DNA from 3 places in the Endozoicomonas sp. ALD068 genome. Region 1 is predicted to be linked to each of the others. Evidence: predicted binding sites of a transcription regulator. Region 1 holds the regulator's gene; each other region holds the start of a gene.

Region 1 (9,961 bases):
ACATAGACCATGATGACTAGAATTGATCGTTTGTTTCTTTTACTGCTGGCAGGGCTCGTTGCTCTGGGAAGCGGGTACAACAGAGATTTTCAGCCTGTTAAAGAGCCCGCAATAGAACAGGTGCAAAAGGTCACCAGGGAGGAAGTCAAGGTTGAAAAAAAGGTTCAAAAGAATATTCCCGACTTTGCTGCCATTGAGGACGTCAATAAGAAGAAAAGTCAGTTCTTTGCCCACGTGAAGCAAATGGTTGATGAAGAGAATGAGCGTCTGGCGGGTATTCGTCAGGAAGTTAAGATGCTCAGGGAAAAATCGGCTCTGCATGAAAGCGAAGAAAAGTGGCTGTTGGATATGGCCCGAAAGTTCAGAGTGGATGAAGAGCTTAAAGTCAGTGATGCGCTTTATGACGACCTGCTGCACAGGGCGGACGAGATCCCGGTATCGCTTGCTCTGGTGCAGGCGGCTAACGAGTCGGCCTGGGGGACTTCAAGGTTTGCCGTTGAAGCCAACAACTACTTTGGCCAGTGGTGTTTTACTCCGGGCTGTGGTGTTGTTCCTGGTGAGCGTCCGGAAGGTGCGACCTACGAAGTCAGGAAGTTTTCTTCATTGGAGGCATCGGTACGGTCGTATATGCATAACCTCAATACCAGCCATCATTATGAGGGTTTGAGGGAGCTGCGTTCAAAAAGAAAATCCATGGGACACCCGGTTACCGGGCCGGTACTGGCACAGGGACTTTATGCCTATTCCTCCAGAGGTATTGATTATATAGAAGAGTTGGTATCCATGATTGAGAGTAATGATTTGTTGAAGTACGATCTGGAAAAGCCTCTAACGGGCCACTAGTCTGCCCAGAGCAATAGTGTAGCCATTGATTGCACTTATATTGCTGATGCCTCAGCAGCAGGCAGCACCCTCCGGTGAATACCGGAGGGGTTGGATAAAAGTAACGAGCCAGGGAAGGCGTGTTGCATCAGCAAGGTTCCTGGAGTGATTCAAGAACCTGGCCAAAGCAAAGCCAAGAGTGTGCGTGTCAGAGGTTAACAATATTCACAATGGAAGCTTGTTCAGGCTTTTCCTCTTCATCGTTTTCATCCCTGAAGGACAGAGGTACATCCACCGGGTCAAACGCAGTGTCTCCATCCTTAACAGGCTGACCATCCGCCGACAGATTGTTGAAATCAAACAGTGAGCTGTCTGCCAGATGGGAGGGCGCTACGTTCCTCAGAGCTCTGAACATGCTCTCCATTCTGCCGGGGAAGCGTTTGTCCCACTCGGTGAACATAGCCTTGATTGCCTGCCTCTGAAGGTTTTCCTGAGAGCCGCAGAGATTGCAGGGAATAATCGGGAATGCCTTAAACTCGGAAAAACGGACAATATCCTTTTCACGGCAGAAGGCAAGAGGACGGATTACCGTGTGCTGACCGTCGTCACTGACCAGTTTGGGCGGCATGGCTTTCATCTTGCCGCCATAGAACATGTTCAGGAACAGGGTTTCCAGAATATCATCCCGATGATGGCCCAGGGCAATCTTGGTGACTTTCAGTTCGCTGGCCGTGCGGTAGAGGATGCCTCGGCGCAGCCGAGAGCAGAGTGCGCATGTGGTTTTGCCTTCAGGCACCTTCTCTTTGACGATGGAGTAGGTATCTTCCTCAACAACGCGGTACTCAATACCCAGGGTTTCCAGATAATCAGGCAGTACATGTTCAGGAAAGCCAGGCTGTTTCTGATCAAGGTTGACTGCGATAAGGTCAAAATTGACCGGCGCATAAGTCTTCAGGTTCAGCAGAATATCCAGCAGGGTATAGCTGTCCTTACCCCCGGACAGACAGACCATGATGCGGTCGCCGTCCTCAATCATGTTGTATTCGGCGATGGCCCGACCTACCTCTCGTCTCAGGCGTTTCTGTAGTTTGTTGAAGTGGGTTTTTGCGCTTTTTGTTTGGCTCTGCATTTTGGTTCTGTCTTGTCTCTGAAAGTACCCAACTTCATTTAAGGCCCTTAGAGGGGGCGGTTAAACCGGGTGACTTACTGCTCTGGATAATGGTGAAACGGGCAAGATCCCGAAAATTCACAACATTATAATCAAAGGTTTCACGATAGACATCAGGGATAATGACAGCAGCAGCTATAAGTACCTAACCAATTAGTTACCTCCCGAACTCACAGGGCTGACGGCTGCTATTGTGAATGAGCTGTCGAAATATGGTTAAGTGAAGCTATGCTTATCTAATGGACAAAATGCGCAGGGACACAGGTTCCAGTCGTTTATACACAGAATAATCGTGGACATTTATTCAGGGGACTTCCATGGCTGATTACGAGAAACTGAGAGTCTGGTTATTATCTCGCAGAGACGAGTTGAATATCCGGCTCGGAAACATCAATAAAGATATGACTCGCAGAGCCAATGCCGATTGGTCGGAGCAGGCGCAGGAGAGGGAAAATGATGAGGTTATTGATCAGCTGGGTAATGATGCCCGGGCTGAACTTAATCTGATAAACAAAGCATTGGATCGTATGAATCATGATGATTACGGCTTCTGTACCGGCTGCGGTGACAAGATAGTTGAAGCCCGTCTGGCAGCTATGCCTTACGCCGATCTTTGCATCAAATGTGCAGAAAAGCGGGATCGTGCCAGCTGACAGCGTTAGGGAGTCTTCAGGCTCTCTGACACTGTCTTTTCTGTCTCAGTAGAATTCGTTATCAAAGCCTTGTAACTGTCCACAAAGCTCTCAATGGGGCCGGGGTGGTGACGGTGGTAGTAATTATGCCAAAGCTTACCCAAGGCATAGACGTCATCGTGGGGCACCTTGTGGATTGGCTTATCGATTCGATAATAAATCATCCAGGCAATGGCGGTAGCGTAAGAGAGATTGGTCGCTAATTCCAGATGCGGATGAGCCAGAAATTCTCTCTGGCTGGCCAGTCCCCGGATCAAACTGGAAAGGTCGGATTTCTTCGCCAGATAATGGTCCCAGATATTGCGATGCATTCTGGGCGAGATTTGAAAAATTCCCAGAGCCTGATGGTGTTCCTGTTTAAGATGAAAACCCAGTCCGGATTCTCTGGCAGCTGTTCCCAGCAGCAGATTTTCTGCCGTAGGACTCCACATTTTTAAATGCTTCAGGGTCGGGCGAACAACGTAGTGGCGCAGCTCCTTTGCACAAATACCCATCGGGATTTCCTTTGTCTTAGAGCATTATTTTCATTATTCAGATTATCGTAGCACTCAGAAAATTCTTAAGTACAGCATAATTTAACCAGGGCATACTTCGGGTGTGAAAACCACAGCAGCCCCTGATAGTCATTTTCCGATAAAACTGAATACCTGAAAGTTGCGAAGGCGTTGAAAGGCGTGGGGTGCCGGGAAAGAAAAGAAGGAGACTACTCCCCTTCAAATTCACACAGTGAGAAGACAGGAATTCCTGCTTCATTTAGTATCTTTGAACCACCAAGGTCTGGAAGATCCATAATGGCAGCTGCTTCCAGAATTTGTCCGCCCAGTTGTCTGACCAGTTGACCGGCCGCAAGCAAAGTGCCACCTGTAGCAATCAGGTCGTCAACCAGAATGACTTTATCGCCTTTCTTAATAGTGTCTGCATGAACTTCAAGCGTTGCCTTCCCGTACTCAAGTTCATAATCCTGAGCGACAGTATTGTAGGGCAGCTTTCCCTTTTTTCTAAACAGGATCAGTGGTTTGTTCAGGGCATATGACAATGCAGAGCCTATCAGGAAGCCCCGCGCATCAAGAGCGCCGATCCGGTCAAACTCAACATCCATATAGCGATGAATGAGGCTGTCCATGACCGACCGCCAGGCTTTGGGGTTCTCGAAAAGAGTGGTCACATCCCGAAACTGAATGCCGGGCTTTGGCCAGTCAGAAACGGTTCTAATCTGTGCTTTCAGATAAGCTTCGTCAACGATCATATCTTTCCCTTAATGTCCGTTCCTGGTGCGCTTATGCGGAGGAGATAATCTGTTCCAAACCGACAGACTTTCCACCCGCCAGGGAGCATAATTGAATCGGGTCACGGATTTCAATTTCTTTGCCCACTGCGAAGATCAGATCGTTTTTCTGGAACCGGGTAAATACCCGGCTAACGGTTTCTACAGCCAGTCCCAGGTAATTGCCCATTTCATTGCGGGACATGGACAGGCGGAATGACTGGGATGAGAAGCCTCTGCGACGAAAACGACTGGCCAGGTTGATCAGGAAGGTCGCAATTCTTTCATCAGCGTTTTTCTTGGACAATAGCATCATCATCTGCTGATCTTCACGAATCTTCTTACTCATCAGGCGCATCATATGACGACGCAACTCCGGGAATCGGTCGGATAGCGTTTCCAGCTGGTCAAAGGGGATTTCACAGATCATGGTGGTTTCCATGGCCTGAGCAGAGACCGGGTAGACGTCAGTATCGAGACCACTCAGGCCCAATATCTCACTGGGAAGATAGAAAGACGTAATCTGTTCCTCACCTTCATTGGTGGCGGTATAAGTTTTTAAGGCCCCGGAACGGACAGCGAAGACGCTGGTAAACCGGTCTCCTTCCAGGAACAGGTGTTCCCCCTTCTTGAGAGGGCGGCTTCGCTTGATGATGCGATCAAGCTGGTCAATGTCTTGTAGATTCAATGCCAGAGGTAGGCAGAGGGAGCTAAGACTGCAGTCTCTGCAGGCCACATGGCCAGGTTGTCGTACATTGGGCTTTGACGTCATTGAGTGGCCTCAAAGTCGTATTGGCGAAATCGCTGACGATTCTATTGAAAATGCTACCAAAGTGTAAGTCTGTGCTTTCCGAGACTAAAGCGTAATTCCTTCATACTTAAGGCTTTTTCGGAAAATCCTTACTGGGTTGCGATAAGTCCGCACTAAAAAAATGTTGTACTTGATCAGTTGCCTGGCAGTTAAGTCATTGAGCTTGATGAGAAGGCTGTGAACGCTATCAATACCTATGATGCAAGAAAGATGTTCTTCAGCGCCAATGTGTCGATAACTGTACTGAATACAATTTCGTAAATCAGGGAGATTTACGCCATGAGTCTGCTCAGCTCAGTGACAGGGATTCTGTTTACTCCAACCGTGCAAGTGGCTGAACCTCGAACCTTTGAGGAACTCGTTGCCGCTGAGGATTTGACGTTCAATGATCTTTCACCACAGGAAAAGCAAATCCTGATGGCCAGAAAGGGTGAGCTGACAATTGAGGAACTCAGGGCATTAAAGCTCGAAGAGGCCGAGTGTGCTGAGCTTGAAGAGGCGCATCGTATCCGGCTTCAAAAAAGTGCGATCTGGGATGGCCGCAGAATTGCTGTCACGATAGCCAAGGGAACCGGGGTTCTGGTCGTCGGTGCTTTTGCTGCCGGGGCCGCTTCTGTATCGGTGCCTGTTGCTGCCGGACTGGCTGTATGTTCAGGGGTGGGCTACCTGTTTTATCTGCGGACCCATTCAGGCGAGCTGGAAACACGTTCAAAGCAACTGACTGATTTTGTCATTACCCATGCACAACCCCAGAGAATCATTCGGGAACAGCTGGAGCTAAGAGAGTCTGAGCGTGCAGAGGCTCTGGATAGAAGGCTCCGTGAGGCAGAAGACGCGCTGAAGTTGGAGAAACAGCGAAAAGCAGAGTTGGCCGACCAGCTGCTCCCGGGAAAAGCGGATCTGGCATCAGGGCAAGAACACTTTAAACAAATGCAACATAGAATCGAAAAACTCAGGGCTGCGGAGAAACAGCAAAAAGAGTTGGCTGGTGAGTTGAAAACACTGACTGAGCAGCACAGGAAAGTTGATCGTGAGATGGTGGAAGTGCTTGACGAAGTTGAACAACTGAGTGAGGCGCTCAGGAACAGGCAAGGCAGTGATAAGGGAAGAGATCGCCAGCAGTTAAAACAACAGGATTTGAGGTTACAAGAGACACTTCAGCTTTTTCAGGAAAAGGTCGAGGCGCTTGAAGATGAAGCACGGATTCTGACTGAAACCATTAAAGAAAAAGATATTGAGTTTGAAAGGCTGAATCGGCAGAAAAACCATCAGACTACTGACATTCAGGCACTGATTTTGCAGAAGAAAGCCGTTGAGCGAGACACCATTAAACCATTGCAAAGAAGACTCAGGGCAGCCGAGCGGATGCTGATGGAGGCAGGAGCCGATCAGCAGGCTATTCAAAACCAGCTGTTTCAAACCCAGCAGACAGTTCGATCTCTGGAAACGGAGGTAAAGACGGTTTCTGATGAGGCGGTTACCCAAAAGCTTGATTTGGAGAGGGCTACTGAGAAGGTACTGTTCCTGGAGTCTCAGCTGAGTTCTGCCATTCAGCATAAAGACAAAACCTATAAGGACTACCTGATTGTCATTGATGAACTTAATGCTGTTCGTATGCAGCTTGAAAGCAGTCAGATGTTACAGCATGAGCTGGAGAATCAGCTGGAGGAGGATAAGGCGGCTCAACGCATTCAGGAAAGGCAACTGAGGTCAGATCTGGAACAATTGCAAAAAGAGAAGGCCAGGTTGATCAATAACTCAGCAAAGGTCGCTTCCGAGAATCAGTTTTATCGGGAGCAGATTGATCTGCTCACCCGGGAAGAGCAGATGGTCAGAGCCCGTTGGGTAGAAGCCCATAAGTCGACTCAGCGTCTCAAGGATGTTGAAAAAGAACTGCAGGCTCAGGGGGAACTGCTCCAGGAAACCAGAGTTCAGTTGCAACATGAGGCTTCTTCCAGAAAAGTGCTGACAGCAGAGCTCAATGGTTTTAAGCAACGGGAAGCAGCCGTTGCTAAAGAAAAAGGTTTGCTGGAGGTGCAGATCCAGCATCTCAGGGAACAGGAAAAGACCGATCGGGATGCGCTCGTCTTGACAGAGCGTCAGCTTGAAGAGAAAAAGAATGAGCTTGAATTGTTGCAGGAAAGTTATACCCGCCTTCAGGAGAATATCAGTCAGGGTGAGCTTTCGAATCAACAGCTCAGAGCCGAACTGGACCGGGTGAGACTAGAGGTGCTGGTTAGAGATAGAGAGATCAGGGAAGTTCGCGACCTTTTACAGAAAACAGAAAGTGTTCTGGAAAGCTCTGAACAGAAGGTATTTGACCTGAATGCAGAGTATGAGTCTGTGCGCAGCCAGGCCATAGAGGGGACTGTGGTCAGCGCTATGGATCACGTGGATCAACTGACCAGTGATTCGCTGAATACCAAAAACCACTTAAGAAAGGTTGAGGAGCAAAAGCATAACCTGGAGCTCCAGTTTCAGGCGTTGAGCAGTATGAATAAGCAGCTGCTCGAAGAAGTCACTCAGTTTAATAATAAACGAGGTCAGAAAAAAAGAAGAGTCTGGCAACAGCAAATCAGGCAGGCCAAATCTGAAGCTGAGCAGAGTCAGCTTCTTGCCAGAAAATTACAGCAGGACCTGATCAGCAAAAACGACTCAGTTCATGAAATGAGTGAGAGACTTAAGCAAGTTGAAGAGGCGTTCGCTCAGGTCTCGGAGCAGTTAAATGCCACAAAGCAGGAAGCGAGTGCTGTATCCGTTCAGCTGCAGTCAACCAAGATAGAGTCCGAAGAGCGAAGGCTAAAGCTCAAAGAATTGGAAGACTCCGGGGCTAAACTGCAATTCAGACTGGATTCCCTGACCAACGAGCTTGAGCTGCTCAGGTCAAAACCCGAAGGCATTGATAAAGAAGCTCATCAACGAGTCGTGGACGAGCTGGAAAAAGCACAAGGCAATGTCAAAAAATTACAGGGAGAGCTGAGTGCCAGTGACAATCTTGTAAGCGAATCTCTGGCTGATGTTCAGACGTTGCCAGAGCTCAAAGGTAAGCTCAGGGACATTGAGGAACAGCTGTCGCTCCTCGGGGGGTATTTGCAAACGCCTCATGAGTCGTTTCAAAGTAATGCTGATGAGTTTACCAGGACCTTGTCCCGGCTGAAGTCTGAATGTCAGGAGATCGTTGTTCTGACGGGACAGGAAATGACCGCTCTCAAACGTCAGGTCGAACAGCTCCATGATATGAACTATCTGTTGAAAGTTCAGGAAATAGAGGGTCAGACCAAGACTCTGGAAACTCAGGTTAAGCTGGTTGAAGCTCTGAGAACGCTCAATGGGTTGCAAAAAGGCAGCGACCCTGAACAGGCAGACAAGTTTGCTGAAGAATTGGTTGCTGCTGAAGCCTCGCTGCAGGCATCAAGACAGGAAGCGAAAGAGCTGTCACGGACTCTCATGACAGTGAAGAATCATCCTGTTATTCAGGCTGAAGCAGATCCCGAAGCCCTGGCGCTGGAACGGGTGCGCGATGATCTCTTGCTGGAGCAAAAAAAGTCAGCAGATTATCTCAGTCAGATCAATACGCTGAAGATGCAGTTTGTTCTACAGCATTCTGAAATGCCACTGTCGGAGATTCCTGATGAAGACTACCCCAGGGTAATTCTGGAAGTGGTTAAAAAGTACATTGCCGTTGATGAACATGAAACCCGTCTCGGGGCAGGTCTGGAAGCCATGCTGACCGAACCTCTGGATTATATTCACCGCATTGACGATTATGACGATGACGCCAGAGACTGGGAGATTGAGCTGGCTGGCGAAGAAGCTCTTGAGAGCTGGCAGCAGGCCCTGAATGAGGAACAGCTTCGCTCAAGGGCATACTTCAAAGAATTGATGGCCCTTCGGACATACCTGATCGCTGAACTGGAATATCGTGGATTAACAACAAAAGCGCTGGAATGGGGCATGGGCGAGCTACAAGACATTATTGTTGATCAACTGCGAAGGGATGGAAGGCTTAAAGACTCCTCCCAGACGATTTCACCCACAGCGATAACCGTGCTTTCGTCATTGCAGTCGACGGCAAATGACCCGGGCAGTCTGCAGCTCGATGACCCTGTGGGATTGAAATGGGATTATAGTGATTTTTTAGATCACTATTCAGGGGGCTTTAACGATTTAACTTCTTGTGCCTCTGACGATGAAGACAATCCGCCATCAGAATACGATTCGACCCAGTCTGAAGTCGACAGCCTTGAGGATTCTGTTGAGAATGAGACGCTCTGGCAGCAGCTGCCTGAAGATTTGGACTATCAGGAAGAGTTTTACCTTTACCAGCAAGTGAGCTCTGCAGTGGATGAGCTGGAGAAAATTGACCGGGAGCTTGAAGAGCTGGATTGGTCTGAATCTTCCGATGAAGAAACCGGGCCAGAGAGTCCGCGAGTCAGGCTGGAACAGAGGAAGCAAAAGCTTATCGACTGGCTCCGGCAGGAAGATGCTGTCAATATAATGCAAAAGTTTCGTTAGCAAGCGGGCAATACACAACCGTTAATATAACAACCTTGTTAGTCAAATCCTGAAAATAATCGGTCATAGTCCCCCGAAGGAATTAAATCAGTACTCCGGGGGAGGGAATTATGGCCAGAAAATCGCTCAAATTATCTATGGTCTTGGTCATGCTGTTGGCAACCGCTGTGTTGCCATTGCCAGTGCTGGCCATTGATCCGGCCATAATTGTGACCGGGGGAACGGCCCTGCTGGGGACTGGGCTTGGCGGACTCTCCTACAAATTTGGTCAATGGCTATACGGCCCGGACAACGGCAGTGATGATAAACCTGCTCCGGTATTGGTTGAACCGGTCTCTTTTTTTAATCCCGGTGAAGACAAGCCTTATGAAATTACTCTCAGGCTCCTTGAAAATGGCGGTGACGGAGGCGGTGGTGAAGGCGGAGAAGCGCACGTTAATCATAAACCTGACTCGGATTCGAGTCTCATCCCGACAGATCCTGCAAGTCCGAAAAAGCCTGGAAAACCTGTCGATGGGGTAAAAGGTGCTCAGGAAAAATGGGTGGTTGTCAGAGTTGAGAAAGGGGCTGCCAGTCGTGAGTTGCAGTCACTGATTGATCAGTCTCTGCCTGAAGCCGGAGAAGTGCTCTTTCATCCGTCTCCCAGTGCTCAGGCGACGTTAAATGGCTCACGCCACTTGGAAATGGCT
Region 2 (9,961 bases), 2.9 Mb from region 1:
CTGGAAAGATTGGTCACCTGTACCAGCGGGACATTCTCTGCTGCGCCACAGGCCACTTTTCGAGCCGTCGCATTCAGGCTGGCAGATTTGTCTTTGGGCGTAATCAGAGCATGAACACCGGCGGCATCAGCGGTTCTTAGACAGGCACCCAGGTTATGAGGATCGGTCACGCCATCCAGTATCAAGAGGAAAGGCGGCTCATCCAGCGTGTTCAGAAGATCTTCCAGATCGCCCTCCCGGTAAACTTTCGCCTGCGCAACACGGGCCAGTACGCCCTGGTGCACCCCTTCAACTTTCGAGTCCAGTCGGCCGCGCTCGACAAAACGCACCGTCACGCCCTGGTTGCGGGCTTCCTCCACCAGCGCATTAATGCGCTTATCAGTGCGACCTTTCTGGATCAAAAGTTCTAAAACTTTTTCAGGAGAATGCTCAAACAGGCTCTGCACAGCGTGCAGGCCAAAAACAACATCATCACTCATTACGGAAATTCGTATGCAGGGTTGGAATCAGGATTGGAATGCATATTAGCAGAGCCGAAGGCTTCAGTGGAATGGATACCGCTCTTCACGCTTGAATAAACAATACCCTGTGATCTATACCATTGAGGGTCATCTGGTACAGGTCAAGGTCGTAAACGTAACATCCCATGACTACAAAAAGCGATGAATGGCTGCCTGCCACCTCACACTAACACGAGCACTGACAACAGTTCTGCCCCATAGCCTGATCTGGAAGTGACACTCCCCGCCTTGTCAGGCGAGGCTTCTGACTTCACAGGCTACAGCCAGCTTATAGCGACTGGACTTACACAGAAGCCTCCATCAGCAGTAACCGGGTGCCCCTCGGTTATTGAAGTCGTCATTCCCGCGAAGGCGGGAATCCAGCGCCAACAGTGGGTCTCTGCCTTCTCGGGGATGACAAGGCCAGGGGGGGCAACGGGCAGTATAGTTCTGGTGGTGAGTCAGTGTGGATTCCCGCCTTCGCGGGAATGACGAGAATGAAGCCGTGAATAACGGGAGTCAACTCGTTCTCACGCTGGAGAGAGTTTCGCGACACCCTCGATTGGGCGAGGGTTTACGACGATTTTGCTAACTGGCAGGCAGTACGTGAAAAAAAACAGCAAAGAAATGACAGACACTACCGCCCAGAACAAAAACATGCCAGATAGCATGGTTAAAGGGCAGCTTTTTCCACAGGTAAAAAACCGCCCCAAGAGTATAAGAGAGGCCACCCGCTAACAGCCAGTAGATACCCTCCAGCGATATCTTGCTGGCCAACTCTTTTGACGCAAAAAGAACCAGCCAGCCCATCAAAATATAAGTGGCTACCGAAAGTTTTTTAAAGCGTGGACCAAACCAGACTTTAAAAACAATGCCCGCAATAGCCAACAGCCAGATAATGGCAAACATGATCCAGCCCAATGTTCCCCTCATGCTGACCAGTAAGAACGGGGTATAGGTTCCGGCGATCAGAAGGTAGATGGAACAATGATCCAGCAGCTTGAAAACCTTCTTGGTGTTCTCATGCTGGATACTGTGATAGAGCGTGGAAGAGAGAAAGAGCAGTATTAGCGTTGCCCCATAGATACTGAAGCTGACAATGCGCCAGACATCATGCTGTTCGGCAGCATAGGTTACCAAAAGGGTCAAACCGGCCACACTGAGCAGAGCGCCCAGACCGTGGGTGATACTGTTTGCAATCTCTTCAGCCAGGCTATATCTGGCCATGAGGTTGTTTCCTGTGTCGGTGTTGACTGACATCTTAACACTCGGAATAGGCTATTGAGCCCGGATAATACTCAAGATTCTGGTTAATGTCAGAGCAGATTACAAAGAAAGATCAACTTGCTGATCAAAAAATCTGGAAGCGCGGGATTTGGCGGCTACGATATGGTTGAGAATGCCCTAACCGATGAAGACATTCCCTGGTTCCTGACTGAGGCCTCTCTCGATAATGATCCGGCTGTTTTCATTACGGCTCTGGGTCATGTAGTCAGACATAAGGGCATTGCTCAGTTAGCAGAGCAAACCGGCCTGAATCGTGAGAGCCTTCATAAAACATTTAACGGCAAAGTCCAGCCTCGATGGATACTGTTCACCGATTGCTGAAATCATTAGGCGTCAAATTGGAAATTGCCGCCTGACCGCTTTCAAATCACTTAGCCTTTCTCTTTCTCGGCTGTCTGTCGGCCGGTTTTGCAGACGACTTTTTATTCGTTTCTGGCTTCTTACCGGCTGAGGATTTACCGGACTTCTTGCCGGTACTTTTAGCCCTGGCTTTTTGCTTGCGAGTGGGTTTTTTCTTTTTACCTGTAGTTTTCTTGCCCGATTCTTCAGACTTTGCTGCATCCAGTAAAGCTCTTTTTGCGGCCCGACTCTTGGCCACACTGGTTAATGGCTTGCCACCTTTTGAGGGGCTTTTTCGCGATTTGCGGGAACGTGAAGGTCTCTGCGCAGTACCTGTGGATAATTCGAAATCAATTTTCTGGTCATCCAGATTGACGCTGGCCACCATGACTTCGATATCATCACCTAATCGATAACTTCTGCCGGTTCTTTCACCCACCATACGATGATGAACAGCGTCGTAATGATAATAATCATCCGGAAGGCTAGTGACGTGTACCAGACCTTCTACATAAATATCATCCAGGGCGACAAACAGGCCAAAGCCTGTAACGGACGAAATGACACCGGAATACGTCTGTCCGATATGCTGCTGCATGTACTCGCACTTCAGCCAATCCATAGCATCCCGTGTAGCTTCGTCTGCCCGGCGTTCTGTCGCAGAACAGTGCTCTCCCATGGCCAGCACTTCACTGCCATCATAGGGATAAATGGTCTTTTTATTCATCTCTCTGGCACCCACGCGAACAACATGCCGGGTTTCAACAGAAGAGCGAATAATATGACGGATAGCCCTGTGCACCAGCAGATCAGGATAACGACGAATCGGCGAAGTGAAGTGCGCATATTCGTCAAAAGCCAGTCCGAAGTGCCCCTGATTATCCGAAGTGTACACGGCCTGACTCATAGAACGCAGGACCACTGTCTGGATCACATTGTAATCGGGGCGATCTTTAACCGATGCCAACAAAGCCTGAAAGTGAGCGGGCTTCAGCTTGCCAGCAGGCAGCGATAAGCCAAGACTGGCAATAAAGCTGTTCAGATTGAGCCGCTTCTCCATAGTAGGCCCTTCATGCACGCGATAGAGCCCGGGAATCTTGTGTTTCTGAAGGAATTTGGCCGCACAGACATTGGCGCAAAGCATGCATTCTTCAATCAGTTTGTGCGCGTCATTGCGGACAGCAGGGACAATCTTTTCGATTTTTCGGTTACGACCGAAAACGATCTGTGTTTCTACCGTTTCAAAATCAATAGTGCCACGGTCAGAACGAATACTTTTCAGAACCTTGAACAGGTTATAGAGTTCTTCTACATGGGGAAGAACCGCTTTTCGTTCGCGACGTAAAGCCTTGCCCTCATCACTGAGTGGCTTTGATAGCATTTCCCAAACCTGGGTATAGGTCAGACGGGCATGGGAGCGGATCAGACCCTCGTAGAACTTGTAACCGGAAATTTTTCCATTGCCACTGATGGTCATTTCGCACAGCATGGCCAGACGATCCACTTCAGGATTCAGAGAGCAGAGCCCGTTTGATAATACTTCCGGCAACATGGGAATAACATGTCCCGGGAAGTAGACAGAAGTGCCCCTGTTATAGGCTTCTTTGTCCAGTGCTGTTCCGGGCTTCACGTAATGGGAAACATCAGCAATGGCTACAAATAAACGCCAGCCGCCGCTTTTTTTGGGTTCACAGTAGACTGCATCATCAAAGTCACGGGCATCTTCGCCATCAATGGTAACGAAAGGCGTCTCTCTCAGATCAACACGGTGCTTTTTGTCCCGCTCAGCCACTTCCGGCTTGAACCGGGCCACCTGCTCTTCCACTTCAGGAGGCCACTCATGAGGAATGTCATGGGTGCGTAATGCAACGTCCACTTCCATTCCGGCATCTTGTCGTTCACCCAACACTTCTTTGATCAGGCCCAACGGCTGAACACGTCGGCCAGGCTGCTCAAGGATTTCAACCAGAACATACTGCCCATGGCTGGGCATCAAAGGGCCCGGCTTGATGAGAATTTCGCGACCAATTCTGGAGTTTTCCGGTACGACAAAAGCATTGTCGTTTTCTATGTAAAAGCGACCCACCAACTGGGTGGTATTACGCTCTATGACTTCAACAATCTGACCTTCAAGTCGTCCTCTGCGGTCCACTCCGGTTTCACGAATGACCGCACGATCACCATCAAAAGCCTTGCGCATTTCACGCCATGAGAGGTAGTAATCTTCGCCGCCCTCATCAGGAATCAGGAATCCATAGCCGTCCTTATTACCCTGAATACGCCCTTTGATCAGATCCATTTTACTCAACAGACCGTAGGTTCCCTTGCGGGTTTCCAGTAGCTGACCATCACGAATCATAGCTTTAAGGCGGAATAACAAAGCTTCCTGCTGCTCAGGCAGAGTTACACCCAACTCACGGCACAGTAACTTATGGCTTGCCGGAGCCCCTCTCTTTTCCAGAGTCTCCATAATAAAAAGACGACTGGGAATCGGGTTGTCGTAGCGAGCTGCTTCATCAGCAGCCTGGGAGTCCAGTTCTTTCCACCCTTTTTTGGGCATAGAGTTTATTAACCTCTCTGTGATCACATAATGTCTGTATGCAGTGTAACCCTACTCCGGGTAACTAGCAGCCTGTCGGACTTAAGACTGTCCTACTGCGGTTGCAATAAATTGGTCTAAAAATCCCTGTTTCTTCGTCAAATAGCTCGCTATTCTCCTCAGAAACAGAGATTTTTATCCTCAATTTCTTGCAATCCTCGCTACGGACGCTTAAGTCCGACAGACTGCTAGGAGCCTGACCGAGAATAGTCTGCCCTACTGCGGCGGCAGCAAATTGGTCTGAAAATCCGCTTTTGTTCGTCAAATAGCTCGCTATTCTCCTCACAAAACCGAATTTTCATCCTCAATTTTCTGCCGTCCTCGCTACGGGCGCTATTCTCGGTCAGGCTCCTAGCGCGCATCTTTGCTTAGTATGCCCACACTTTCAACAGAATTCCTACCGTATATGCGTTGGCAGACACGGCTATGCATTGATTCAGATCAATATTGTACGACAAGCAATTAATTAAACTGTTAATAGTTAACAAAGAAACTTTTTTTGCAACCACATGCAAGGGACCACCATGAACAGAAACGTTCTCTCACTCACCATTGCTGCAGCTATTGCTGTTTCTGCTACCTCTGCCCAGGCTTATGAGGCCGGAGATTTTATTTTCCGGGGCGGAGTAGCCAGTGTTCAGACGGATGTTGACAGTGGAGGATTAAAAACCAACGGGGATGAGAACAAGAACGCAACAGTTGACGTCAACAATGACACCCAGCTGGGACTCTCCTTTACCTACATGCTGTCGGATAAGTTTGGTGTTGAGCTGCTGGCAGCGACACCGTTCAAACACACTCTGAAAGGAAAAGGTGATCTGGCAGGATTGGGAGATTTTGCCGAAGTTAAACACTTACCACCGACTTTGAGCCTGCAATACTACCCGATGGACAAAAACGCCAGGTTCCAGCCTTACCTGGGACTTGGTTTGAACTACACCGTTTTCTTCAGTGAAGATTTCAAAGGCTCCGCCAGTGATATCTACAGCGATCTGGAACTGGACAGTTCATTGGGCCTGAGTGGACAACTGGGCTTTGACTATCAACTGAACGAGCATTGGGCCGTGAATGCTGCTGTATGGTATATGGACATCAATACCACAGCGAAGTTCAGGGACGACTCTGGAGACCGCTACAAGCTGGACGCAGAACTGGACCCACTGGTTTACATGGCCGGTGTTTCTTACAGGTTCTGATGGCGAAGAAGCCCCCGCCGCCAGTAAATCCGGCGGGGGACTGGATCAGCCGAAAGGCTGTTCCAGAATAATGGTTTCTACACGATCCGGGCCGGTAGAAACGATATGGACAGGTGTTCCCACCACTTCTTCCAGACGACGGATGTAGGCGCGGGCATTTTCCGGCAGATCATTCAGGCTCCTGGCACCAAATGTAGACTCACTCCAGCCGGGCACTTCTTCATACACCGGTTGAATTGCTTCGTACTCTTCCGCATCCACAGGGGTCGTAATGGACTCACCCCGGGCATTCTTGTAACCGGTGCAGATCTTGATCGTTTGCAGGCCATCCAGAACATCCAGCTTGGTCAGACAGAGACCGGATACGGAGTTGATCTGAACAGACTGACGCAGAGCCACAGCGTCAAACCAGCCACAACGACGGGGACGTCCAGTGGTCGCACCAAACTCATTGCCTTTCCTGGCCAGGTGCATACCCACATCGTCAAACAGCTCGGTCGGGAAAGGACCAGAACCGACACGAGTCGTGTAAGCCTTGGTAATACCCAGAACGTAGTCCAGATAGAGAGGGCCAAAACCACTGCCGGTAGAAACACCACCGGCTGTGGTGTTGGACGAAGTGACGAATGGGTAGGTACCGTGATCAATATCCAACAGAGAGCCCTGAGCCCCCTCAAACAGAATGTTGTCCCCCTTGCCATGGTGCTCATGAACCTTGTCGGTCACACGCTCAATCATAGGTTTGATCTGTTCACCCATGGCCAGTGCTTCATCTAGAGTCTTCTGAAAATCTACTGTATCAGCCTTGTAGTAGTGCTCCAGAGCAAAGTTATGGTACTCCATGACTTCTTTCAGTTTCTGGGCAAAACGCTCAGGATGCAGAAGATCGGCAACACGCAGTCCACGGCGAGCTACTTTGTCTTCGTAGGCAGGGCCAATACCACGACCGGTGGTACCGATTTTGTCCTTGCCTCGTGCCAATTCACGGGCCTGGTCCAGGGCAATGTGATAAGGAAGAATCAGCGGGCAGGACGGGCTGATTCGCAGACGTTCACGAACAGGAACGCCACCTTCTTCCAGCTTGTGAATCTCTTTCAGCAGAGCTTCAGGAGACAGAACTACGCCATTACCGATGTAGCATACAACGCCTTCGCGCAGAATACCGGAAGGAATCAGGTGCAGAACGGTTTTTTCACCGTCGGTCACCAATGTATGGCCGGCATTATGGCCGCCCTGGAAACGCACAACCGCTTTTGCCTGCTCAGTCAGCAGGTCAACGATTTTGCCCTTACCTTCGTCACCCCATTGAGTGCCGAGTACGACAACAGTCTTACCCATGGTAAACGGTCTCTTACTTTCTAAAATAAACAGACATGACAAAGTTCAGTTCAAAACATTTTCTGAACCGACTCTCATGCATCTGTGACAGGCCGGAGAAGTTTAACTGAAATCAATTTCGATCAGACTTCCGGGTTATTCTACAACCCACTCTCCGTCACGGCAGACCAGCTGCCGGTCGCAACCCGTGCCTGCAGCGTCTGTCTCTTGTTCAGGCAGTTGGTAAACTACCCGTTGTCCCTGGCGACGCAGTTTCTTTACAACAGCAGGATCTGCAGCAACAGGGGCAAATATCGTCATTCGTTCGTCACTGGTATCCGTTTTCAGACCCGGAAGGCTCTTCAGCTCAATTAACGTCTTCAGGTCTGTACTGAAACCGGTAGCAGGGCGAGCTCTGCCAAAGATCCGCCCAATGCCGTCGTATCGGCCGCCTTTGGCGATCGCCTGTCCCTTTCCGGGAACATACGCAGCAAACACGACGCCTGTATGATAGTTATAACCGCGCAACTCACCCATATCGAGGTAGAGGTTAGCTGACGGGTAAAGCTCAGCGACCTTGCCGGCAATCACTTCCAGCTGGTCGAGCGCTTTGAAAACAGCCTCAGGCGCGTCCTTCAGTACCGCACGGGCATCATTGATGACACTGGCATGACCTGTCAGGGATGTCAGCGCTTTAAACATCTTTGCGGTGCCCGAACAGATTTGCCAGCTGGCCAGCAGTTCAGATACTTCACACACCGCTTTTCTTTGCAGAGCATCAAACAGTTTCTGCTCCTGCTGTTCACTCAGTCCGGCATACTCCACCAGTGAACGATAGATCCGCACATGACCCAGATCGAGGTTCACAGACTCAATACCGGTCGCTGCCAGTGTTTCCAGCATCAGGGAAATGACTTCAATATCACTCTCGACGCCGCCATGACCATAAAGTTCGGCACCCAGCTGAATGGGCGACCTTGTGGCTCCCAACGACGCTGAACGAGTGTGAAACACGCTGCTCGCGTAGCAAAGTCGAACCGGCCCTTTTGCTTTCAGGGTGTGGGCGTCAATTCTGGCAACAGCTGGCGTGGTATCCGCCCTTAACCCCATCGTTCTACCCGTGAGTTGATCTGTTACTTTAAACGTCTGCAACTCCAGATCGCGGCCCAGACCAGCTGTCAGTGACTCCATGAACTCCAGATGAGGAGGAATCACCAGCTCGTAGCCCCAGCAATCGAATAAATCCAGCATCTCACGACGAAGCATTTCTGCCTGACGTGCTCGTGGAGCAAGAATTTCCTCAATGCCATCTGGCAATAACCAGCGATCTGCGACGGTCATAACAGCCCTCTTTTTTTCGCTTTTACCACTGTGCCAGAAGTCTGTTGGACTAAAGGCTGTCCTGAGGCGGACAACTCAAGCCTGACAGGCTCCTGGAGCGATAAACTATTCCGCTTTTACGTGAGCATACTCAGAATTATGAGTCCTACCAACATGCTGCCAAAACCTGCCATGCGCAGCTGCCGGTTATCAATCTCTGACAACTTTGTGACCATATTGCGCCAGCGCTGGGGATACAAAAAAGGCAAGACGCCTTCCAGAACCAGCATCAGACTCAAGGCTATGCCCAGATGTTGCAACATATCCACAGGATGACTCCCCAAAGCTTTTAGTCCGGACAGGTCCACAAAAAAACCGGGCAGAACCCGGTTTGCGGTATCATACCACTGGCTGAAGCAGACTTCACGACCAGTAGTCGATAATTTATCAGTCTCTGATCAACCGGCAAGAGCAAAAGCACTGTTTCATTTCTTCATCGTCAGAGATCGCAACCCGCTTTTTGTGAGCCTGTCCGTTGGGAAGCGATCATCCGGATATAATGAAACTCAATCAAGGCCCTCACTCTACCGCTGATTCTGGATGGCGCATTGCCATTTTTGTATCCCCGACGCCGACAAATATGTTAACAAAATTGCCAATAATTGATAAACGACAGCTTTGAACGACAGGCTCTATCAGCAGACAGGACTCGCAACTACAACTGTACCTGCGCAAGAGAAGCATAATCAGTCGCCTGCGATCAGAATAGATCGCCTCTGTATCTTTTCTTCATTCCCAAAATTCTTAAGCCATGAAACAGGATAGCTTCGATTTTGAAAAACACAAAAAACGTGAAATTACCGTTTATGTCTTCCCGTGCAATTCTTCTGAGCTGGCACGTTGAACATGAACAGATGGGAGATAAATAATACAGCTTCAGATTTAGGGTCTATTGTTATGCCTCAACAATAAAAATCTATGGGCAAATTCAATTATGAAAGTAAAAAGATTTCTCACTATGGCTCGCCTGTTTCTGTTATTCGCTCTGTCGGTCATTTTGCCGGTCTCCGGTCATAGTTCTGCTGTTTCCGATCTATTGAGCTGGGCGGGATGGGGGGACTCCTTCAAATCCCCGAAGACAACAGAATTTATTAATAAAATGTCGTTTATAGAGAACAATCCGTCTCTTCACCTTGTTTACGATCTTAAAACTGCTGATGATAAAGGCAAGACAATTGAACTGGAAAAAAATCAGCTTTATATCCGCCTGAATAGCAAAGCAGGCGATATCTTTCATTTTTGTTTCAGAACCCCTCCCTCGTTATCCGCAGGAAATTTTCCCTCCCCACCAGTAATTACAGAGGCTTTAACAGGGCAGGGTATGCCTGATATTCAGGCCGGAG
Region 3 (9,961 bases), 2.6 Mb from region 1:
TTAGTGGATTGATCCGGTTTATTAATGAAAAAACATTACATAGCAGTGGGCTTTTTATGGTTTGAAGGCATTCTAAACCGCTTGTTGATGGTGTTTATTTTAGTGTGGCTGTTCATCATACGGCAGGCGATTAATTAGATGATGCACTATCTTGGAGTGGGTCTCTCTATAAGCAATGAAGTTTGTAAGAAACTCCGTATTCAGGTGCACGTTTTGAAATAATTTGTCGAGCTATGTCAGGGTTTGTGTGATTGATTGCCGGTTGTATCCTGTCGCTTACAAGCCGGATACTCCGGTAGCTGAGCAGCTATGAGCCGAGAAGAGTAGTTTGCGTCACTTTTCATCATGAGAAGAGGGCGGGCGGGCTGTTTTTCCCGGCAGGTAACTTTTTGAGTGGGTAAGATCATGTTTTCAGGCATCATTGCGTCTTCCGGCGTGGCCATTGGTAACGCCTTTGTGCTGAAAGAGGTCGAAATACAGATCAGCGATGGCGTTCTGGACAACTCTGAGGTCGAGGCGGATATCACTCGCTTCAGGCAGGCCAGAGATCGCGCAGTTGAGCAGCTTGAAGCCATTCGTGATAAAACTGCAGGCAAACTGGGGGAAGAGGAAGCTGAAGTCTTTGAAGGTCACATTCTGGTGGCAACAGACGAAGAGCTGGAAGAAGAAGTTATTTCAGCAATCCGTTCGCTGAAACCGGCAGATGCGGCACTGAATGACGCCATTATGGCTAATGTCAGTATGCTGGAAGAGCTGGACGACCCGTATCTGCGTGAGCGTGTAGCGGATATCAGGGATGTAGGGCGCAGGATGCTGAAGAATTTGCTGGGTATTCCTGTGACCTCTCTGGAGGAGGTGGAAGAGGGTTCTATTATTATTGCCAATGACCTGACTCCCTCTGATACTTCCCAGATTGATCTCAAAAAGGTCTGGGGTTTTGTGACCAACGTCGGTGGTCGTACTTCTCACTCTGCTATTATGGCTCGTTCTCTTGAGTTGCCCGCCATTGTTGGAGCCAGGGTGGCGACTGACAGAATTCAGAGTGGTGATCAGGTGGTGCTTGATGCCATCAACAATAAAGTGCTGGTGAATCCTGATGCCTCTGCGCTGGATTACTACCGGACGCTTCAGAAACAGCTGGATGAAGAACGTATTGAGCTGACCAAGCTTAAGGATCTCCCCTGCGAGACCCTGGACGGTAAAGCCTTCGAAGTCTGTGCCAATATTGGTACGGTCAAGGATATCGGAGGAGCTGATCGTCATGGTGCTGAAGGTGTGGGTCTCTACAGAACCGAGTTCCTGTTTATGGACCGCACTCAAATGCCTTCGGAAGAAGAGCAGTTCGAGGCTTATAAGGCCGTTGCTGAAGCCATGGGGGGGCGGCCGGTAATTATCCGCACTCTGGATATCGGTGGTGACAAGGAGCTGCCCTATCTTGATCTGCCTGAGGAGCTGAATCCGTTTCTCGGCTGGCGAGCCATTCGAATGTGCTTTGACAAGCCTGAAATTCTTAACACCCAGTTACGTGCCATTTTCAGAGCCAGTGCTTTTGGCAAACTGAAGATTATGTTCCCCATGGTCATTTCCGTGGAAGAAGCCCGTCGGCTGAATGCCATGATGGCAGCGGTCAAGTCTGAGCTCAGCAATGAAGGCGTGTGCTTTGATGACCATGTTGAGGCAGGAATCATGGTGGAAACCCCTGCTGCGGTTATGATTGCCGACCTGCTGATTGAAGAAGTGGACTTCTTCAGTATCGGTACCAATGACCTGACCCAGTACGTTCTGGCTGTGGATCGTGGCAATGAAATGATTGCTGATCTCTATGAACCTATGTCACCCGCTGTACTGCGTGCCATCAAACGGGTGATTGATTGCTCTCATAAAGCAGGCAAGTGGACCGGTATGTGTGGAGAAATGGCGGGCGATGAGCGTGCCGCTTTGATACTTGCGGGTTTAGGGCTGGATGAGTTCAGTATGAGTGCTACGTCGATTCCCAGGGTTAAAAAAGTGCTCAGAGAACAGCGTTTCGAAGCATTGCAAAAGCTGGCCAATGATGTGGTAAATCAACCTACCATCAAGGATGTACAAGCAGCCCTTGATGCATTTATTCAATGACCGACAGGGGGGGCATGAGCTCCCTTTTTTCAGAATTGCCAGAGAAAGTCAGTAGACAAGCAGTTCCGGATTAGAGTCCGATAGCCCGGACACAGTGCCCAAGAGTAAGAATATTTCGAACCAACTATGTCTTAGCGAGTGATTTTGCCTTAATAAACGACAGTGTGAGGTGCTTCTCATGGTGAGTAATAAATCAGCAGCCAAGGCCAGGGAGAAAAAACACGACAGTGCGTCCAGTGTGAATGAGCAGCTGGATGGTCTGCTTAAGCGAGCCGGGATAGCGAGAGAAAAGTACCTGAAGCTCAACCAGGAAGACGTGGACCGGGTGACACGGGCTATGGCTCTGGCAGGGCAGTCTGCTCACATGGAGCTGGCGAGAATGGCCGTTGAGGAAACCGGAAGGGGAATCCTCGAAGATAAGGTCACCAAAAACATCTTTGCGACTGAGTCCATCTACCATTCTATCAAATACGATAAAACTGTCGGTGTGATTGAAGATAATGAGGAGGAGGATTTCATGTTGGTAGCTGAACCAGTAGGCGTTGTCTGTGGTATCACGCCAGTGACAAACCCCACCTCCACCACCATGTTCAAGTCTATTATTGCTGCCAAGACGCGTAATCCTATTGTTTTTGCTTTTCACCCTTCGGCACAACAATGTTCAACAGAAGCGGCAAGAATTGTTCGCGATGCGGCCATAGAGGCAGGAGCGCCAGAAGATTGCATACTCTGGGTAGAGCATCCATCGCTGGAGGCCACTCAGAAGTTGATGACCCATCCCGAGATCTCAGTCATTCTCGCCACCGGTGGTTCAGGTATGGTTCGGGCCGCCTATTCTTCTGGCAAGCCGGCTCTGGGGGTGGGTCCGGGTAATGTGCCCTGTGTTATTGATCGCACTGCCAATATCAAGCAGGCCGCCAATGATCTGGTTCTGTCCAAGAGTTTTGATAACGGAATGATCTGTGCCTCCGAGCAGGCTGCCATAGTACACGACGAAGTTTATGCTTCTTTTAAGGAAGAGATGAAGAGGCTGAATGTCTATTTCACCTCTCCCAAAGAGACCGATCGCCTGGCTGAAGTGGTCATTATTGACGGCCATGTCAACAGTAAGATTGTGGGGATGAAGCCATCCGATATTGCTGCGCTGGCAGATATTAAAATACCGCAAGAGACAAGGGTTATCGCGGCTGAGATTGAAGGGGTTGGGCCCGAGTTTCCCCTGTCCCGCGAGAAGCTCTCGCCGGTGTTGGGCTTTCTCAAGGCCAGGGATACCCAACATGGTATTGAGCTGGCCGACCAGATGCTGAACTTCGGTGGTCTCGGGCATTCCGCTGTTCTGCACTCCCAGAACGATGATGTGATTGATGAATTCTCGCTGGCGATGAAGGCCGGTCGTATTATCATTAACTCACCAAGCACCCATGGTGCTATTGGTGATATTTATAACACCAACATGCCCTCCCTGACTCTGGGTTGTGGCACCTATGGTGGGAACAGTACGACGTCCAACGTTTCTGCTGTTAACCTCATCAACGTCAAGCGCGTGGCCAAGCGCAGGGTTAATATGCAATGGTTCAAAGTGCCCAGAAAAATCTATTTCGAAGCCAACTCCCTGCAATACCTTGAAAAAATGCCCGACATTTCTCGTGTGTTCATCGTGACAGACGAGGTGATTCAGAGTCTGGGATATGTTGAAAAGGTTCGGTACCACCTGAGAAAACGTCCGGTGCCAGTGCAGGTGAGGGTATTTAATCAGGTTGAGGCCGATCCGAGTCTGGCGACTATTCGCGAGGGTGCCGAGGATATGGCACTGTTCAATCCGGACGTCGTGATTGCTCTGGGTGGTGGCTCTCCTATTGATGCGGCCAAGGGCATGTGGTTGTTCTACGAGCAGCCAGAAGCTGATTTTGCGGGTATGGCCCAGAAGTTTTTTGATATCCGCAAGCGGGTTTACAAGTTCCCGAAACTGGGCAAGAAAGCCAGACTGGTGGCTATTCCCACAACGTCCGGAACCGGCTCTGAGGTGACTTCCTTTGCCGTTATTACCGATAAAGAGAAAGGCATCAAGTATCCTCTGGCCGACTATGAGTTAACGCCTGATGTAGCCATTCTGGACCCGAATCTGGTGCTGACGGTGCCCAAAAAGGTGACCGCAGACACAGGTCTGGATGTCCTGACTCACGCACTGGAAGCTTACGTCTCTGTGATGGCGTCAGATTATACGGATGCCCTGGCTATGAAGGCGATTCAGTTGGTTTTTGAGTATCTGCCGAAATCCTGCGAAGAAGCTGACAAGGTAGCCAGGGAAAAGATGCATAATGCTTCCTGCATTGCCGGTATGGCCTTTGCCAACGCTTTCCTGGGTATCAATCACTCTATGGCTCATAATTTGGGGCATGAGTTCCATATTCCCCATGGTTTGGCCAATGCACTGTTGTTGCCTCATGTGATTGAGTACAACGGGTGTCCGAATCCTTCCAAGGTGGCTTCTTTCCCGAAATACGATCATTACATCGCCCATGAGAAATATACCGAAGTGGCCAGGGCGCTGGGCCTGCCCTGTAAAACCCCTGAAGAAGGAGTCAAATCCCTGGCCAATGCTGTTCGTAAATTGATGAAGCGGCTGGGGATGCCTTTATCTCTGAAAGAGCTGGGGGTTTCTGAGAAAGGGTTTATGGAAAAAGTCAAAATGCTGGCTGATCATGCTTTTGAAGATCAGTGCACTACGGCAAACCCAAGAATGCCACTGATCTCTGAGCTGGAAACTTTGCTGAGGAAAGCTTATTACGGTGAGTGATCTTGTTTTTACTGTGGGGCGTTCCACACATCAGCATTGAAGGCGGCTCTGAACTATCTGGAGTCACACTGGTTCAATGGACTGTTGGCAAATACAAGAAATCAAAGGGGCGAAAGCGAAGAGCCTAACGTTATCCGGCAAGCATTAGCCAGAGAGGCTCCGATGTTTATGGCGTGCTGGCGTATTGGCTTGGTATTAGCGGTTGGATGAGGAGGTCATTAAGTGCTGAGTGATTCAAGTATACTTCTGTGAGCACCTGATGAGGTGGTTCTTTTGGGTGAGCCCACTGGCAGGAGTATGGTCGCGAGGCTATGTCCTATCTCGAATGCAATAAGTGAATGATTATATTGGATAATTTGATGTTTTGAATTATTTCAGTTTGTTACATCTCGCAATAAAATAAGCATGAGGCATAACAAAAAAAGAGCAAATTGCTGATGTATGAAATAATGGAAAGCCAATTGGCTCGCATAAAACAATCCGGCGAATACAGAATATTTACGGACATCAATCGCATTGGAGACAATTACCCTCGTGCGTTATCCAACGGCAAGCCCGTCACGGTCTGGTGCAGTAACGACTATCTGGGTATGTCTCAGAATGATCTGGTCATGGCCTCCGCCGTGGATGCCATCCAACAGCATGGCGTTGGCTCCGGCGGCTCTCGTAATATTGGTGGCACGCACCAATACCTCACTGAATTGGAAGTCTCGATTGCAGACTGGTATCAAAAAGAAGCTGCACTGGTTTACCCGACCGGTTACTCTTCAAACGATGCCACCTTGCAATGTTTACTGAGGATGTTCCCAGAGCTAATAATCTTTTCTGATGAAAAGAATCATGCCTCCATCATTAATGGCATTCGCTCATCTAAAAACCAAAAGCACATCTTCAGACACAATGACGCAGACCACCTCGAGTCACTTCTGAAAACCGTCGACATCGATTGCCCGAAACTGATCATCTTTGAATCCGTTTACTCTATGGATGGTGACATTGCCGACATCTTTGGGATTGTTACACTAGCGAAGAAATACAGATGCTTGACTTATTTGGATGAAGTACATGCCATAGGTATGTACGGCGCACGCGGGGCGGGTATTGCGGAGGCCTTGGGCCACGAATCGGATATCGACATCATACAAGGTACCATGGCGAAAGCCATCGGCGTGATTGGTGGTTACGTTGCTGGCAACCGAACCATTATCGACTTTATTCGCTCGTTTTCGTCCGGCTTTATCTTTACCACTTCATTGCCTCCAAGCATCGCCAGAGCCTGTTTAACCAGCATCAACCACTTGAAAGCCTCGGACTCTGAGCGCCAGAAGCTCAAGTTCAATACAGCGCTCTTGCGCGCGATTTTTGCGGAGTTGGGCATTCCCATCATGGGATGCTCAGAAACGCACATTTTGCCAGTCAAGATCGGCGACGCCCGGAAATGCAAACAAGCAGCCGATCTGCTGCTGAGCAAGCATGGGATTTACATTCAGTCGATCAACTCACCAACCGTCGAGGTAGGCACCGAGCGCTTCCGGATCAATGCAACGCCCAATCACACCGAGACGCATATTCGTCACCTCGCTGAGGCAATCAAGAGCGTGTTCGTTGAGCTAGAAATCGATCAAACTGTTGCGCTTGGGTGAGCCAGAGTGAACAAGGGTTGTAAACATGGATAATTACACGCTTTCACAGATCCTGGTATCCATCGCTATTGTGTTTGACCTGTTGTCTTTCCAGTTCAAAACACGCAAACACGTGGTGTTGTGCCTGTTTATTGCGGGAGCGTTGATTGCGACGCACTTTTACTTGCTCAATGCTTTCACAGCGGCCGTGGTTATGACGATTGCGTCAATACGCTATCTGACCAGTTACTTTACGTCTCGGCCCGGGGTAAGAAACCTGTTTTTGATTATCAATGGTGTGACACTCTTTGTTACCTACGAGTCTTTCATCAGTCTCGTGGCGTTCGTCGGCTCCTGCCTGCAAACGATAGGCGCATTCAGTAAAGACGATCGTGAGATGAGACTGATCATGATGGTGGGTGCGGTAGTTTGGTTGAGCCACAACGTTCTTGTCCTGTCCCCGATGGCCGTCGTCATGGAAGTGCTGTTCCTGCTCAGTAACATCGTGGCCTACCTGAGGTTCTACAACAAGAGCCCAATAGTGACAAAGTCCGAGTACTGAGCTTTACGTCTGTTTCATTCCAGCTAATGAACAGACATCTGGCTCCCATCGCTTAAGCACCTCATTGAGGTGCTCTCTATTGTGGTGTGTCATATATGACTACTGATGCCACATGTTCTGTTTGCTTTTTTGCTCTGGGTCAATAACCGGTTAATCTCTTTACGAAACCTTCACAACACAGTTGAACTGGTGCATTGTGACCGGTTACATTTCGTCCCAAACCATGCGCTGCCCATCAACTGTCTGCCTGTTTGAGTTCCACGGGGTTTTGATTGAGGTTTGTGCAGTGACGTTAATATCTAAGGGGTAACTATTTTGAACATTCTTGGCTATATGCAGAGATTGGGTAAGGCATTGATGCTGCCCATCGCCACTCTGCCTATTGCAGCAATCCTGTTGCGTCTTGGGCAGCCTGACCTGCTGGATATTGCCTTTGTCGCAGAAGCGGGTAACGCTATTTTCAGTAACCTGCCTTTGCTGTTCGCGATGGGTATTGCTGCCGGACTGTCAAAGGACGATGCCGGTGCAGCGGTGCTGGCGGGTGCAGTTGGCTATTTTGTCCTGACTGCCGGGGCCAAGACCATCAATGCCGACATTGATATGTCATTCTTTGGCGGCATTATTGCCGGTATTATTGCCGGTCATAGTTACAACCGTTTCCATGCGGTGGCACTGCCACCCTATCTGGCGTTCTTCGGTGGCAAACGTCTGGTTCCGATCATGACCGGTCTGATTGCTCTGGCGGTCTCTGTAGCAGCAGGTTATGTATGGCCAGTCATCCAGTCTGCCATTGATGCATTTGCTAATGGTATCTCTGAGTCTGGCCCCATTGGACAGTTTGCCTATGGAGTGCTGAACCGTGGCCTGATTCCGGTAGGTCTGCACCATGTTGTGAACTCTGTTTTCTGGTTTGGCTTCGGTGAATTCACCAATGCTGCCGGTGAGGTAGTTACGGGCGATCTGCCTCGTTTCTTTGCCGGTGACCCCACTGCCGGTACTTTTATGGCGGGCTTCTATCCGGTCATGATGTTCGGTCTGCCAGCTGCTGCGCTGGCTATGTATCTGGCGGCGCCTAAAGAAAATCGTGCCCGTGTAGGTGGTGTTCTGCTGTCTGTCGGTGCTACTGCCTTCCTGACCGGTGTCACTGAGCCTCTGGAGTTCATGTTCGTATTCCTGGCGCCAGGTCTCTACGCTGTTCATGCCGTGCTGACAGGTTTATCTCTGGTAATCACCAATATGTTTGGTGTTCTGCATGGCTTTGGTTTCTCTGCGGGTGCCCTGGATATGGCTCTGAACTGGGGGCTGGCTACCAAGCCTGTGACCCTGGTGTTCATTGGTCTGGCTTTCTCTGTTATTTACTTCTGTGTTTTCTATTTCGCTATCAGGGCTTTCAACCTGAAGACACCGGGGCGCGAAGACGAGGAGCCGGAAACAGCAGGATCTTCTGAAGCAGTCAGTGGTTCGGAGCGTGCTCTGCGTTTCATCGAACTGTTGGGCGGTGAGGGCAACCTGACCTCTGTTGAAGCCTGTATCACCCGTCTGCGTCTGACTCTGGCCAATCGTGACCTGATCGATGAAGCTGGCCTGAAAGCCGTGGGTGCCAAAGGTGTGGTGAAGCTGGGTGAAAATAACCTGCAGGTGATTCTTGGGCCTCAGGCTGAGATCATTGCGGGTGAAATAAATGCCCTGATGGCTTGACAATAGCTATTTTGCCCTGACTCAAAGAAACTTGTACCGGTCTTTCCCCGCAAAGCAGTTTAGGGGAAAATCCGGATACCTTTTTAGTCAGGGCTGTCTGATTCTTAGGTTATGGTGCGGAGTATACCTGGAGTATGTTCGACTTGCCGAATGACTGGGTGAATCAATATTTCCTGTCGGCTTACGTTCTGAAATTCAGGCTCAGCGTCTGAATTAAAGCAGACAGATAGTGTATCTTTATTCTGATGCATCCGTTTAGAGTCAGGCCTGTCCAGCCTCTTGCTTCCTGACAGGTGCTCAAGTTAGAGAGAGACCGAATATGTTTAAGAAAGATGTAGTGATCACGGCTGAGAATGGCCTTCATACTCGTCCAGCTGCTCAGTTTGTTAAAGAAGCCAAGAGTTTTGACTGTGACATCAAACTGGAAGCAGGTGGCAAGCAGGCCAGTGCCAAGAGTTTATTTAAACTGCAGACCCTGGGGCTGACTCAAGGCTCAACAGTGACCATCATCGGCGAAGGTGATGGCGCTGAAAAGGCTGTAGAGCATCTGGCAGAGTTTATCATTACTTTGAAGTAAGCTCTTTGTTGACCTGGCCTCTCCGGCCGGGTTGTCTCTCGGAATAAAGCAGTCGTGAATCAGGAAATGATTGAGTCGTCCTCTGACGGATTAGTTTGCTGCTGCAAAAATGCCTGTAATACTAAGGCGGTTGCGGGTATTCTCTAGAGAGTATCACGTACCGGGTGTATCTGAACGAATACATCGGGCCATGTCATTCACGAGGCAATACTGAGACGTGTTCTCAAGTATGTCTGTTGGATAGCTGGCGGGTAATGCGCTCTGGTGAGTTAAATTGTCAGGTGTTGTTACTTGTTAAAATGTTCCGGATTCTCTTCAGATTGCCGTCTGTATAGAGAATTCCGGCTCTTTATGTTCTCTTTGGCAGGTACACTACGATCCTCCAGTAAAGATTTGCCGGGGAACGATGTTTTCAAGTGTGCGATTATGTGTGTCTTGTTGAGCGTATTTGTAACGTCGTTCCAATCCTGTGTCAAGTCCTGGTGGTTTAATACGGATAACTTTTGTTGTGTTCCGTGAATAAAAGTGTCCTTTGGTGTGACTGTATGTTGGGCAGAGTCATCAACTCTGTTGATTGTTGAAAAAGCCTG

The links. The regulator FNR, encoded in region 1, switches genes on or off when oxygen is low (the NO sensors DNR and NnrR bind a similar motif). The targets are predictions, from matches to a motif close to TTGATNTANATCAA.
Region 2: ACO6V5_RS21700 (OmpW/AlkL family protein) is a predicted target of FNR. The motif match lies at 5,157-5,170, and genes of this name have one in related genera.
Region 3: nagE (N-acetylglucosamine-specific PTS transporter subunit IIBC) is a predicted target of FNR. The motif match lies at 7,226-7,239, and genes of this name have one in related genera.

The regions. Positions count from the first base shown of each region.
Region 1 covers NZ_JBLYNU010000004.1:2,980,921-2,990,881, reverse strand. Annotated here, with positions in the region: gene ACO6V5_RS09935 (glucosaminidase domain-containing protein) at 10-843, shown strand; gene ttcA (tRNA 2-thiocytidine(32) synthetase TtcA) at 1,031-1,951, opposite strand; gene ACO6V5_RS09925 (TraR/DksA family transcriptional regulator) at 2,308-2,643, shown strand; gene ACO6V5_RS09920 (hypothetical protein) at 2,649-3,176, opposite strand; gene ACO6V5_RS09915 (adenine phosphoribosyltransferase) at 3,386-3,925, opposite strand; gene fnr (fumarate/nitrate reduction transcriptional regulator Fnr) at 3,960-4,718, opposite strand; gene ACO6V5_RS09905 (hypothetical protein) at 5,037-9,272, shown strand; gene ACO6V5_RS09900 (autotransporter outer membrane beta-barrel domain-containing protein) at 9,383-9,961, shown strand, end outside.
Region 2 covers NZ_JBLYNU010000004.1:5,834,247-5,844,207, reverse strand. Annotated here, with positions in the region: gene rlmB (23S rRNA (guanosine(2251)-2'-O)-methyltransferase RlmB) at 1-479, opposite strand, end outside; gene ACO6V5_RS21720 (hypothetical protein) at 859-1,023, opposite strand; gene trhA (PAQR family membrane homeostasis protein TrhA) at 1,089-1,727, opposite strand; gene ACO6V5_RS21710 (addiction module antidote protein) at 1,845-2,108, shown strand; gene rnr (ribonuclease R) at 2,155-4,686, opposite strand; gene ACO6V5_RS21700 (OmpW/AlkL family protein) at 5,250-5,921, shown strand; gene ACO6V5_RS21695 (adenylosuccinate synthase) at 5,967-7,259, opposite strand; gene ACO6V5_RS21690 (ATP phosphoribosyltransferase regulatory subunit) at 7,395-8,579, opposite strand; gene ACO6V5_RS21685 (DUF2065 domain-containing protein) at 8,696-8,881, opposite strand; gene ACO6V5_RS21680 (death domain-containing protein) at 9,553-9,961, shown strand, end outside.
Region 3 covers NZ_JBLYNU010000004.1:360,009-369,969, forward strand. Annotated here, with positions in the region: gene ptsI (phosphoenolpyruvate-protein phosphotransferase PtsI) at 394-2,115, shown strand; gene adhE (bifunctional acetaldehyde-CoA/alcohol dehydrogenase) at 2,294-4,912, shown strand; gene hemA (5-aminolevulinate synthase) at 5,350-6,555, shown strand; gene ACO6V5_RS01450 (YgjV family protein) at 6,581-7,096, shown strand; gene nagE (N-acetylglucosamine-specific PTS transporter subunit IIBC) at 7,412-8,794, shown strand; gene ACO6V5_RS01460 (HPr family phosphocarrier protein) at 9,114-9,371, shown strand.